DNA from 4 places in the Neobacillus sp. FW104-15D2 genome. Region 3 is predicted to be linked to each of the others. Evidence: predicted binding sites of a transcription regulator. Region 3 holds the regulator's gene; each other region holds the start of a gene.
What was found. Region 3 encodes Rex, which represses fermentation and respiration genes when NADH is low (regulators of the CRP and FNR family bind a similar motif). Its sites were predicted from a motif close to TTGTGAAATATTTCACAA; they were not measured.
Positions count from the first base shown of each region.

Region 1 (3,487 bases), on a different contig from region 3:
ACCCCGTCTACAAAGACAGATTCCTTGAGCAGGGTCCGTTGATAACCATTATTTTAATACCCACTTTTCAATGGCGAAGGCTACTCCGTCTTCATTGTTAGTTTTTGTCACAAAATCAGCTTCAGCCTTGACTGCTTCCTGGGCATTTCCCATAGCAACCCCCAGTCCTGCTTCTTTAATCATAGCCATGTCATTTAAACTGTCCCCTACTGCCATTACATGCTCGAGCCCGATGCCGAGCTTTTCGCATACCGTCTGAAGGCCCCTTGCTTTGTTTACTCCAAGTGCATTTACTTCTATATTAATAGGACTAGAATTGCTTATTTCAAACAATCCTTTGTCCTGAAGTTCTTTCAATATCAATTCCCGCACATGAGCATCCTCAATATTAAAACCAAATTTCAGCCATTCACCTGCCAGAATATCCTCTGGCATACTATCATTCCAGACCTTATCTACACCAGTAGCCCAAAACTTTGTCCCATGCTTTTGAGAAAGCTCCCACATCCACTGCACGAGATCGGATTGTACAGAATTTCGTTCGACTAGTTCTCCGTTCTGATCCCAAATCTCACTTCCATTCACCGTTACTAAAAAGGATGAAAGCTGCAGGGATTTCGCATGCTCCCTGGATGTCAAAATAGATCTCCCTGTACTTAATACAACATAAATCCCTTTTTCCTGTGCCTCTTTGATTGCTCTGCGGTTGCCTTCTGAAATCTCATCGCTGCTGTTCAAAAGGGTTCCGTCCATATCAAGTGCCACTAATTTTATATCAATCTCTTTTTGCTTATTTTCCAAGATTATGATCCCCTTTTTTACTATTTAATAGTATTAAAATATCCATATACCGTTTAATCAAAACATAGGACAAAAAATGGTTTAATAAAGAAAAACCGGGATTAGCCCGGTTTTTAGATTCAGATTAACTCACATCGTGCTAAGTGGGCAAATTGGCTCCTGCTCCATGATTATCTGCTGAAGTTCCTGTAAAGCAGCATGGAGTCTTTTTAAAAAGTTCTGGGAGCTGCTCCGCTTCTGCTTCTCTTAATGGTGGTGATGATGGTCCTTTGATGGATTGGTAATCACAAATTCTTCTTTTGGCACAAAGAAATACTGGAGCCAAACTCCGTCAAGAAATTCTTCTTTTTTATCTAAAAGGATATCGATATCCTTATCCGTTTTCACAATTTCATCGTTTTCAGTCGGAGTATCTAATCTAATATCATAATGGGCGTGATCGCCATGCATATGTGTCACATATACGCGAATCATCTTTCCCTCTGCTTCTGGCCTGGCAAGCATTTCTTTTAAAACCTTTGCAGCATTTTTGTTGATTTTGCACTTCATGTTAAGTCCTCCATTCGATTTTTTCATTCCCATTATGCCATATCTTATTAAAAAACACTAAAATATTCAATTTGTGGGTATTTTTATTATTTCGATAAAACGAAATTCCCCCCAAAAGAACCTTGACAATGTTTTATGTCAAATAAAAAGACTTCCTTTTACAAAGAAATTCCACTAAAGGTTCATAAATCCTTACTAATTTTGTCACAATTAAACCTTATTTTATATGTTATTATCATAAGCGTAGTGTTTTCTTCATACTCTCATGCGATTGTGATCACCAGTTCCGCTTGATATTGTGAAGATTTTCACAACAATATTAGAATAATCATTCAATTCATTATTTAACAATTAACTTTTTATTTAGAGAGGAGCTGACAGAATGAAATCCAAGAAAGGGTTCTTGATTTCGTTCATGGCGCTGATCCCTATGCTGTTTCTGAGCGGCTGTGACACACACATGGTCGTTTTTGAACCAAAGGGGCCTGCTGCCAGAGAAATACTTGGTTTAATTAACTGGTCGCTTGTACTTATGCTGCTGGTTGTAGTAGTCGTGTTTGGCCTTTTTGGATATATTGTCTGGAAATATCGTGACAGGCCGGAAAGGAAGGATTACGAGCCTCCTGAAGAGCACGGCAGTACTGCTCTTGAAATTACATGGACTGTTATCCCTATTCTGATCGTTATTGCCCTTACTATTCCAACGGTTAAATCTATTTATAATTTGGAGAAAGTACCAAAGGGTTACGAAAATAAGAAGCCAATTACAATTAATGTTACTTCCGCTGACTGGAAGTGGATTTTCAGTTATCCTGAACAAGGAATTGAGACTGTAAACTATGTAAATATTCCAGCTGGAACGCCAGTTAAATTCAAGCTGACTTCTGCCGGTACCATGCAATCCTTCTGGGTTCCTGCACTTGGCGGACAAAAGTACACTATGAATAAAATGGAAACTCAGCTTTATCTGACAGCTGATAAACCAGGCGAATTTTTAGGACGTAACACAAACTTTAACGGCCGAGGCTATGCTGATATGGAATTTACTGTTGAAGCCAAGTCTCCACAAGCGTTTAAAAAATGGGTAGACGAAGTTAAGAATACTGCTCCAAAACTTTCTGAAAAGAAGTATGAGAGCCTTTTAAATCCTACTCACCTTGGCAGATTGACTTTTAACGGAACACATCTTGCATGGGTTGACCATGGAAAAATGGATTCAAAAACATATTTGAACCCTGAAAAATACCGAGTACACGGTTATCAGGGACAAATTTTTAAAGATGAAGAAACTAGCAAAAAGAATGATAAAAAAGATGAAGCAATGAATATGGATGGCCATTCAATGGACGGTATGGACATGAACGGCCAGAAAGACGGAGGTGGTCAATAATGGGCATTCTACTGGGCAGCATTCAATGGAATGAGATCTTAATGGGCGGCGACCCACTTATTGTTGGTTCCCAAATCGCCATTGGCCTTACAATGCTTGGTATTCTTGCCGGCCTGACTTTTTTTAAAAAATGGTCATGGCTTTGGCGTGAATGGCTGACAACTGTCGACCATAAACGAATTGGTATTATGTACATTCTAGCTGGTGTACTTATGTTTTTCCGCGGAGGTATGGACGGAATTTTAATGAAGGTCCAAACTTTGACACCGGAAGAGAAATTTTTAAATGCGCAGCACTATAATGAAATTTTCACTACTCACGGTGTTATCATGATTCTTTTCATGGCAATGCCCTTCCTAATTGGTTTAATGAACGTTGTTATTCCGCTTCAAATCGGAGCTCGTGACGTTGCGTTTCCACAGCTGAATGCTTTAAGCTTCTGGCTGTTCTTTGTTGGAGCAATGTTGTTTAATATTTCCTTTGTTATCGGCGGATCACCTGATGCAGGATGGACGGCTTACTTCCCTCTTGCGGGTAAGGAATTCAGCCCGGGCATCGGTAATAACTATTACGCAGTTGCCATTCAGATTGCCGGTATCGGTACCCTGATGACAGGTATTAACTTTATTGTTACGATCTTAAAAATGCGTGCCAAAGGCATGACATTATTGAAAATGCCAATGTTCTCTTGGACTTCCCTAATTACGTCTATTATTATCGTAGCTGCTTTCCCTATCTTTACAGTAG
Region 1 is NZ_JBYTCJ010000010.1:29,248-32,734, forward strand. It holds gene AC3WR0_RS09850 (Cof-type HAD-IIB family hydrolase) at 49-801, opposite strand; gene AC3WR0_RS09855 (iron-sulfur cluster assembly accessory protein) at 1,048-1,350, opposite strand; gene qoxA (cytochrome aa3 quinol oxidase subunit II) at 1,733-2,740, shown strand; gene qoxB (cytochrome aa3 quinol oxidase subunit I) at 2,740-3,487, shown strand, end outside.
Region 1: the regulator Rex is predicted to act here: its motif matches at 1,647-1,664, upstream of qoxA (cytochrome aa3 quinol oxidase subunit II).

Region 2 (3,487 bases), on a different contig from region 3:
CAGGACTTCCAGGCTCGATCGAAATAAATCCATCTATATCCTTTCTGTTTTCAAAAAGTGCCTTGACGCCATTTAAATCCCCTAATCCCTCTTCACCAACGGTTGCTCCGAAAATAATATCTCCAGTTGTTTTTATATTCGCTTTTTCTATTGCCCTTAACAGAGTAAGTACGGAAGAAAGCCCTCTGCCATCATCGGCGATTCCTGGTGCATAAATCCTGCCATCCCTCAGTTTCGCTTTTACATCCGTACTCCCGGGGAAAACAGTATCTAGATGCCCAGCAACCACCAGCTTTGGTCCATTCCCTGTTCCGGGTCTCACTCCAAACACGTTCCCCTGGCTGTCTATATGTACATTTTTAAGGCCGTATTCTATTAATCTTCTTTGATACTCTAAACCGCGCTCCTGCTCCTGAAACGTTGGTGCCGGTATTTCTGTTAAAGCGATTTGCTCCTGGGTAGTATAATCGTTATCCTCTTCCAAAAAATCAAGCCCTGCTTTTACTTTTGGATCTTTACTCAAAACTTCAATTACTGATTTACTATTATCACAGATTACCTTCGATTCATATGCCATATATAATTCCCCCAGTAAAAAGAGTTTCTTTTTATATATTCTATCAATTCTTAAAATTCCACAAGTATATCGCTCTATAAAAAAAACCCCCTTTCGTAATGAAAGAGGGTACAGTCAATTTATCTCATTGTTTTATAGATAAGTGGGCTTCCTCCACCAATTAGATTAGATGCCTTTGTAGCAGCATCTGCATTGTGAGTAGCACTAATTTAGACCTAATCCAAGCTTGTTCAATACACGTGACTTATTAACTATTAATCGAGTAGACTATTCATTACTATTTTCCAAACGTTTTTTGAATAACCTCATAATCGATCGTATACCATTTGGTTTTATCCATTTTGTAAGGGTTAAAATTATTTGTAATCACTACTCCCTCCTTTTGCAATGAAAGCATAGTCCGTTTGATTGTACTTTCCGACAAGAATGGAAAATAAACCTTCCAATCCTTATATGTATTATAAATCCACTTTTTGCCTTCAATCACATTTGAGCTTTTTTCCAATAAAGAATGAAGCTGCTGCAAAATAATTGCCTCATTTATTCCATACTTTTTTGCCAGTGAAGGTAATAGTAATAAAGCCTCTTCTTTCATAAGTAATTCTGCCATTTTGAACCGCTCCTTTTAATTTTTTGAAAGGGCCGTGCCGCCATCTTGAATGGTCCAGCCCTTTCAACTTCTATATACAAAAAAACCGGTAAAAAGGTCAGGGTGAATTAAAAAAAGTATTATTTTTGTAAAACTTAAGGATGCCTTTTAAAAAGAAAAGCAATACACTGTAGCTGAAGCAATTATTATATTAAATCAGGAAGATGATGGAATGATCTATGACCTGGTACTTTTACATCCTCCCACTGTATATGATTTTAGGAAAGAGATGCTATTCACTGGTCCAATCAGCGATGTCGTCCCTTCATCCCCTGTCTTTGAAATGTACCCCATTGGATTGACAAGCATTGGCGACTATCTTGAAAGGTATGGGCTTAAAGTTAAGATTATTAACATCGCCAACCGGATGCTATTAGACCCTGACTTTGATGCCGAGAAAAAATGAAGAAAATCAAGGCCAAAGCAATCGGTATAGACCTTCACTGGCTACCCCACGCTCACGGCAGTATTGAACTTGCCAAAATCGTAAAAAAATATAATCCCGACATCCCTGTTCTTTTTGGCGGTTTGAGACTTCCTGGACCGAATCGAAGCAATTAATGTCCTGCCGCTCATGGATCAGATCATAGAGCTGGAAAAGATTAAAGAAGAAGTTGAAGAAATAAACCGCCACAGCGTCTTGAAGTTTCTGTTTCAGAACAAAGAAAGCAAACATGACACTTCTGTGAAACCTTCTGATTCAGTCTTTCCGGCCAGCTCCCTTAAACCTATAATAAAAATAAGATACTATGTGAAATATTTGAGCATATATAAGGGGAGATCTTGACCATGGTCCAATATAACTGGTTAGAAGCCATTCATGTAACAGAAGAAATGTTAACTCTTACAGATAAACGTTTGCCTGTGGTTTGGATAAGTGCGCTTGATTGTACCGGATGCAAAGAAGCTTTTACCCGTTCTTTCGAGCCATCATCCCTTGATACACTGCTGAATTTTATTTCTCTTGAATACAGTGAATTATTATCCGCAGCCAGCGGTTATCAGGTGGAAGAACATAAGGAAAGCATTTTTGAAGAATATAAAGGGCAATATGTTCTTGCGGTAGAAGGTGGAATTCCAGGCAGTGATGAATTCTTAATGATTGCTGGGAAATCGGTCCGGGAAGAAATTATCCATGCAGCAAAAAATGCAAAAGCCGTTATTGCTTTTGGCAGCTGTTCCGCCTGGGGAGGTATTGCAGCAGCTGGTATTAATCCGACCCATTCCGTAGATATTCGAGAGCTTATTCCAGAGGAAATTCCTGTCGCGTTAGTTCCCGGCTGCCCGCCTATTCCTGAAGTGATGATCGGCACCCTGCTCCACGTACACTTTCATGGAAAATTGCCGGAACTGGATAAAAAGCTCCGTCCAAAACTGTTCTATCAAACTACCGTCCATATGACCTGCCACCGAAAACCATTCTTTGACCAAAAGCTTTTTGCCGAGTCTTATGACGACGAGGGTGCCAGAAAAGGATATTGTTTGTTTAAATTGGGCTGTAAAGGTCCAACCGCCTTTAACTCCTGTGAATCACTCGGCCAGGACCGATGTATATCTGCCGGATTCACATGTATCGGCTGCTCAGAAAAAGGATTTTGGGATAAAGGAACATTCTGCGGGAAAAAGAAAAGATAATTGGAAAACGGGCAGCAGTCTATTCAGCTGTCCGTTTTGTTTTTGAAAAAAGAATACACGAAACTGCTATTAAGAAGAAGCATTGAAACGGATGAAAGTACGTGGAGAAAAACACAAATAAAGTCCTAAAATTGTAAGTGGCTTTTAATTTTGGCTATGTTCTTCGCAGTCTTTTAAAAAAGGAAATGGGAGATGTAAAAACACAATTAAATGATAGTAACAAAAAACGGACAGCATCCCCCACTGTCCGAAACCTTTTTAAAACGGCAGACTTGGAATCGTAATAAGAAAAGTAGTGCCTTTCCCCTTCTCACTCTCTATTTCAATTCTGCCATTAACCTTATCAACCGTACTATATACCATCAGCATTCCAAGACCGGTTCCTTCTTTTTTCGTAGAATAGTAAGGTCTCCCTAATCGTAAAACCTCTTCTTTCGTCATCCCAATGCCTGTATCGGTTATTTTAACGACAATTTGATTCTCCTGCTCTGAAATATCAATAGAAAGAACACCGCCCATTTCTTTCATCGCCTCAATAGCGTTCTTAAATAAATTAATTAAACACTGCTTTGCCTGATTTTTATCGTACTTAATTTTTAAAGTGTTATTAAAATTCACTTCTACAT
Region 2 is NZ_JBYTCJ010000007.1:135,655-139,141, reverse strand. It holds gene AC3WR0_RS08070 (M20/M25/M40 family metallo-hydrolase) at 1-577, opposite strand, end outside; gene AC3WR0_RS08065 (hypothetical protein) at 855-1,187, opposite strand; gene AC3WR0_RS08060 (hypothetical protein) at 1,399-1,632, shown strand; gene AC3WR0_RS08055 (hypothetical protein) at 1,629-1,787, shown strand; gene AC3WR0_RS08050 (hydrogenase small subunit) at 2,016-2,861, shown strand; gene AC3WR0_RS08045 (ATP-binding protein) at 3,120-3,487, opposite strand, start outside.
Region 2: the regulator Rex is predicted to act here: its motif matches at 1,976-1,993, upstream of AC3WR0_RS08050 (hydrogenase small subunit).

Region 3 (3,487 bases):
GAAGGCAGCTTTTTAACAATCGTTTTTAAAAGAGTGGATTTTCCGATTCCATTAGGCCCGACAAGAGCAATGCTCTCTCCCCGTGTGATCCGGAATGAAATATTTTCAGATACCTTTTTTCCAGAATATCCTACTGCTACATCCTGGAGGGTAATAACGTCATTTCCGCTTTGCTTCTCAATATCAAAAGAAAAAGCTGCAGACTTTTCATCACCTAAAGGCCTGTCCATTCTATCCATTCTTTCGAGTGTTTTTCGGCGGCTCTGCGCTCTTTTCGTGGTGGAAGCACGCGCAAGGTTTCTTTGAATGAAATCCTGAAGCTTAGAAATTTCATCCTGCTGCTTTTCATATTGCTTTATGTCCCGTTCAAGGTTCTCCGCTTTTTGTTTTAAATAAGAACTATAGTTTCCGGGAAATCTTTGAATCTGGCGGCGGGAAAGCTCATAAACCTGATTAACCACCTTATCAAGGAAATAACGGTCATGGGAAACAATCAGAATGGCTCCTTCATAGCCCTGAAGATATTGCTCAAGCCAAGTTAAAGTATCAATGTCAAGATGGTTGGTAGGTTCGTCCAGTATTAAAATATCCGGCTTTTTTAATAATAGCTTACCAAGTGCCAATCTTGTTTTTTGGCCACCGCTTAATGAAGAGACAGTAGTAGAGTGGTCAAAGGATTGGAAATTAAGCCCATGCAGGACAGATCGAATATCGGCTTCATATTGATAGCCTCCAAGTTCCTTGAACTTCACCTGTAAAGAGTCATATTCCCGCAAAATTCTTTCATATCGGTCAGAGTCTGAGAATGCATCGGGGTCAGACATCTTGACCTCCAGCTCGCGTATGGTTTTCTCCATTTTACGAAGATCCTCAAAAACTGACAGCATTTCTTCCCAAATGGATAAATTGGATTCAAGTCCAGTATTCTGTGCCAAGTACCCAATCGTGGCATCCTTTGGTTTTATAATTTCACCACCGTCATAGGAAAGGTGGCCGGCGATAATCTTTAACAGTGTAGATTTTCCTGCTCCGTTCCGTCCTACCAAAGCAACACGGTCCCTGGTTTGCAGTTCCAGTTTTATATTCGATAAAATAAGCTCAGCGCCATAGTTTTTTTCCAGCTGATTAACCTGTAATAAAATCATTTTATTCACCTCAGTACTTACGATAAGTTTAACCGATTAGAGGTACACCGGCAATAAAGTGAATCATGCAAAAGGAATTTAAAAGAATGGAAGCGAAAATATTAAGCAGATTAATATATAAAAACAATAAAAACCAAATAAACATATGTGAAGAATAATACAAAGTTCACACACAATATGGGAAAAATAGTGTATTATTTTGATGAGAGGGGTTTTTATAATGGCTGAATTTACACATTTTAATGATGAAGGCAGGGCAAAAATGGTCGATGTCAGCAGTAAGCCGGAAACAGCACGAACTGCACATGCCCACTCGAGTATAAAAGTTAGCAGAGAAATCTATAACAAGATTACCAACCAGGAAATGAAAAAAGGCGATGTGCTGGCTGTAGCCCAGGTAGCAGCTGTTATGTCAGCCAAAAAAACATGGGACATCATCCCTATGTGCCACCCTATTTCGCTTACAGGTGTAAATGTAACCTTTTCATGGGAAGAGGAAGGCCAGGATGAGTATAAATTAAATATTTCTGCGGCAGTGAAAACAAAGGGACAAACAGGTGTTGAAATGGAAGCGTTAACAGCCGCCTCTGTGTGTGCACTGACCGTTTATGATATGTGCAAAGCAGTTGATAAAGGGATGGTCATTGGGCCAACTTATCTGGTTGAAAAAACCGGAGGGAAGAATGGCGATTTCAAAAGAACGGAACTATAATTCATTAGAGGAGAGAGGAAAGAAACATGAGCAATGAGACCATAAAAATACCACAGGCAACGGCCAAAAGACTGCCGCTCTATTATCGCTTTCTCAATCATCTCCATACATCAGGAAAGCAGAGGGTGTCTTCAGCAGAATTGAGTGACGCAGTAAAAGTTGATTCAGCCACTATTCGACGGGATTTTTCTTATTTTGGAGCGCTCGGAAAAAAGGGGTATGGCTATAATGTTAATTACTTATTGACCTTCTTTAGAAAAACACTGGATCAGGATGAATTGACAAAAGTCGCACTTATTGGTGTCGGAAATTTGGGAACGGCTTTATTGAATTATAATTTCTTGAAAAATAACAACACCAAAATTCAAATTGGCTTTGATATTAGCCCCGAAAGAGTGGGTTCCAAAATTGGTGATGTTCCCGTCTACCATATGGATGACATTGAAAAATACCTAAAATCTGAAAAAATACAAATTGTGATCTTAACCGTTCCCGCTCCTGCAGCCCAGCCGGTAACAGACAGACTTATTAAGGCAGACGTTAAAGGGATTTTAAACTTTACACCTGCCCGTTTGCACGTGCCGCCTACAATAAGAGTGCACCATATAGACCTTGCTGTTGAGCTGCAATCATTAATATACTTTCTGAAGCATTATCCTTCAGAAGAAGAAGCACTTTAAAAAAGGCGATAAACTTATTTTTAGATTTTCGCTCCAAGACACTCGCTTTCCGCGAGCGGTTCGGCAAACTTCAGCTCCTGTGGGGTCCACCTGATCCAATTTTCCCGCTGGAGTCTCCTTTCATGCGTTACAATCAGCGCTGCTTTTTTAACACAGCCTAAAAAATAAAAAGGTGAGTTCCAATTCCGGAACTCACCTTTTTGTATGCTTTTTAATCCTAAAATGAAAACCTACCATCTTAAGGCCTGAGGCTACATCAAATGTGGCCAGCAGAACAAGCAGGTAGGTAAAAAATCCCCATCCATCGTCCTGAACATCCTGAATGGCAAAATAAGTGAACAGAACGCCGAGCAGGAAATAAATGATGCCCGAAAACAAAGGTGACTGTCTCATAAAAATCCTCCAATAAAGCTTTGAATTTTGTCAGCGTCCTGCATCATTCTTTCGATTTGGTCTTTATAAACAGATTGGACTAATACGACAAAAGTATTCATCGCCACGTGAGCGAACATGGATACAAAGATATTTTTCGTTCTGACATATAGAAAAGCAAAGGTAAATCCCATTGAAGCGTACAGTAAAATGTGAACCGGCTCCATATGGGCAAGCGCAAAGACGACAGAACTAATCAAAGCGGATATGAAAAAGTTAAAGCGCTTATATAAGCTGCCAAAGATAATTTTTCGAAACACTATCTCCTCAAGGATAGGTCCGATAATGGAACTGATAACCAACACTAAAGGAAAAGCCTGAATTAATTTTAAAATAGCCTGGGTGTTTTCAGATCCCATATTAATTCCCAGAAGTCTTTCAATGCTTGCGGCAATTGATTGGGCAAAAAGAGCAAGAAAAACACCGCCGATAGCCCATGCCACCGAGCTGCCGACAGAAGTACGGCCTCGGGCAAATTCAGGCGACATTCTTTCTTTTCGCAATAAAAACAATGTAAT
Region 3 is NZ_JBYTCJ010000049.1:15,897-19,383, reverse strand. It holds gene AC3WR0_RS24360 (ABC-F family ATP-binding cassette domain-containing protein) at 1-1,145, opposite strand, end outside; gene moaC (cyclic pyranopterin monophosphate synthase MoaC) at 1,366-1,857, shown strand; gene AC3WR0_RS24350 (redox-sensing transcriptional repressor Rex) at 1,884-2,537, shown strand; gene AC3WR0_RS24345 (YdiK family protein) at 2,730-2,930, opposite strand; gene AC3WR0_RS24340 (CPBP family intramembrane glutamic endopeptidase) at 2,927-3,487, opposite strand, start outside.

Region 4 (3,487 bases), on a different contig from region 3:
GGACATATCAGCAGATGCTGATCCAAGCACTGGATATTCCATCTATAGCCAGGGAGCCTGGACTGTAGTCGGCGGTACATCAGCGGCAGCACCGTTATGGGCGGGTATTGCTGCGCTCAATAACCAATATGCAGCAGCAAACGGTAAGGGAAACCTTGGCCAGGCAAACCCTACACTTTATAAGATGTTTAATACAACTCAAACCTATAACGCTTTCCACGATGTCACAAGCGGAAGTAACCTGTACTATCCGGCAACAACTGGTTATGATATGGCTTCAGGTATTGGGACTCCTGATGCTTATAACTTGATTCGCGATATCAACGGATCCTCATCCGGCGGAGGAACAGGCGGAGGTGGCACTGTCACTCAACTAATTACAAATGGCGGTTTTGAAAGCGGCCAATCACCATGGACCGAATCTAGTATTGGCGGCTATCAGCTCGTTGATACATCCCGTCCGCATACAGGCAGCTACTCAGCTTATCTAAATGGATATAACAGCAGTACGGATACAATCTATCAAACTGTTACGATTCCTTCTACCGCAACAAGTGCGACGCTAACGTTCTGGACTTATGTTTCTACAACAGAAACAAGCCATGCCTATGATTATTTCTACGCACAGGTTCGCAATACAAGCGGCTCCGCACTCGCAACATTGTTAACCTTGAATGATGGAACAGCGTCCGGCTGGGTGCTGCGAAGCTACAGTCTCCTAAATTACAAAGGGCAGACTGTCCAAATTGCCTTTAAAGGTACGAATGACAGCAGCAACCCAACCGACTTCTTTGTGGATGATGTAAGCCTGCAAGTGCAATAGAATTATATTATCAGTGACGGCCTCCTTTAAAAGAGGCCGTCATTTGTATATTTTTAAACAAAAATGGCGCGCCCAGTGATTCGGACAGGAAGGCTCTTGGATCAGCCGGAGGAGTCCGAATGAAGTCATGATTCGGACAGAAAGGCTCCTGTATCAGCCGGTGGAGTCCGAATAGCGCCGTGATTCGGACAGAAAGGCTAATGGAAATGCTAGTGTAGTCCGAATAACCCCGTGATTATTGGGCACTTACAAGCGTTAAGAGCAACAATGTTTACAAAAAGATCATTTCTAACTATCAATTAAGCATTGTGTTTAACAGTATGGTTGTTTCCTTTTAATGTTGTTTTACGGATGAAAGGAATCACCCAGCGGTCTACACCGATTTTACCAGCATTGAAGCCTGCAGCTAAGATAATGACACCAAGCAGAATGTCCATTGGGTTAGAAGAGATAGTGCCAGCCATTAAATAAGAGAAGTTCATTACTAAGCCGAAGAACATAGCAGCTGTAGTTAAGCATCCAAGAATTAAGCCAAGACCGACAAGCAATTCGCCCCAAGGAACCAAAACGTTGAAGATGTGAGCATTAGGAAGAGCGAAGCTTTTTAAGAAAGTAAGATAAGTTCCGTAAAGAATGCTTCCGTCTGGACCTTTTACTGGATTGCCGATCGCGCCTTTTAAAAATCCTGAAGCATCGAATCCGCCGGTAATTTTGTGCAGGCCGGCTTCAAACCAGGCATAGCCAACATATAAACGAAGGAAAGTGAGAATGACAGCAGAGACTTTGTTTGTTCTTAAGACTTGGTTAAACATTTTGAAGACCCCTTTATAATTTAATATTAATAATGTGTTTATGTTGTTATTATAGTTTGTTTAGTTGACTTTGAAGCCGATTTTTCCAACCATTCACAATTCTGTAAAATCATTTTGAACAACCTGTGACTAGAATCATAGTTTTTATATTGTTAGCTATTAAACATTTTGTTTTGCGATATGGTTGTTTTCTTTAATTGCAGTTTTGCGGATGAAAGGAATAACCCAGCGGTCTAAACCGATTTTACCAGCATTGAAGCCTGCAGCTAAGATAATGACACCAAGCAGAATGTCCATTGGGTTAGAAGAGATAGTGCCAGCCATTAGATAAGAGAAGTTCATCACTAAACCGAAGAACATAGCAGCTGTAGTTAAGCATCCAAGAATTAAGCCGATACCGACTAGGAATTCCCCCCAAGGAACTAAAACGTTGAAGATGTGAGCATTAGGAAGAGCGAAGCTTTTTAAGAAAGTAAGATAAGTTCCGTAAAGAATGCTTCCGTCTGGACCTTTTACTGGATTGCCGATAGCGCCTTTTAAAAATCCTGAAGCATCGAATCCGCCGGTAATTTTGTGGAGGCCGGCTTCAAACCAGGCATAGCCAACATATAAACGAAGGAAAGTGAGAATGACAGCAGAGACTTTGTTTGTTCTTAAGACTTGGTTTAACATTTTAAAGACCCCTTTAGGAAAATTAATATTAATAACTTGATTACACTGTTATTATAGTTTATTAATTTTGATTTGAGGTGAGTTTGCTCATCATTTCACAAATTCGTAAAAACATTTTGAACAAAATATTACAAGAGGAAGATTAATAGTATTTACCTGCCAGATTGAATCCTCATATAGCTCTTACAAATTGCTAACAGCACTAATAATCAGCTTAAACTCGGGATGTTCTTACAGCATTTTCTATCCGCACTTTTCATTCCTTTCATGAACAAATATGGTTCAGGGGTAGAATACAGGTGATATGGGCTATAGAAACAAGGAAGGATTGATCTGGTTTGTAGACCGGTATAAAGATTTGATTAAAAGAGCAGGAGAAAATGTTTCTTCTATAGAAATAGAAAATGTTATATCAAGCTATCAAGGGGGTAACCGACTGTACTGTAATTGGAGTTCCAGATAATTTGAGATAGGAAGCAATTATTGCGTATATTTCTAACTTATCAGAGGAAGAAATAAGAGCATTTTGTGCAGAGCAGCTATCCCATTTTAAAGTGTGGAGGAATTCCCAAGGGCATCTATCGGTAAAATTCAGAAGACCTTACTTCGGCAAAATCATCCTATTAAAATCTAAAAGCTAAAGGGGAGAGAGAAAATTGGAATCTATTTATATTATTAACGGAGCAAGAACGCCTTTTGGTTCATTCGGCGGTTCTCTAAAAGATGTAAGTGATATTGATCTTGCCGTAACGGCTGCAAACGAAGCCTTAAAACGAAGCAGACTGTCTCCAACGGAAATTGAAGATGTAGCATTTGGAAATGTCATTCATACAACGAAGGCCTCATCCTATCTGGCTCGTCATATTGCCTTGAAAAGCGAAATCCCGGTGGAAACACCTGCGCTTACAGTGAACAGGCTTTGTGGATCAGGTCTGCAGGCTATTGTTTCTAGTGCCCAGACAATGATACTGGGTGATGCCAAAACAGCTGTAGCTGGAGGGACAGAAAATATGAGCCAGTCGCCGCATGTCCTGAGAGGCACTAGGTTTGGCTCTCCAAACGGCGCTCCTCCAATTGACGATATGCTTTGGTCGACACTAACAGATGAGTATATTGGCTGCGGCATGGGGATCACAGCAGAAAATCTATCCGAGAAATATACTATCACTCGCGAGGAACA
Region 4 is NZ_JBYTCJ010000018.1:37,869-41,355, forward strand. It holds gene AC3WR0_RS14960 (S53 family peptidase) at 1-823, shown strand, start outside; gene AC3WR0_RS14965 (DoxX family membrane protein) at 1,123-1,635, opposite strand; gene AC3WR0_RS14970 (DoxX family membrane protein) at 1,795-2,307, opposite strand; gene AC3WR0_RS14975 (acetyl-CoA C-acetyltransferase) at 2,964-3,487, shown strand, end outside.
Region 4: the regulator Rex is predicted to act here: its motif matches at 2,391-2,408, upstream of AC3WR0_RS14970 (DoxX family membrane protein).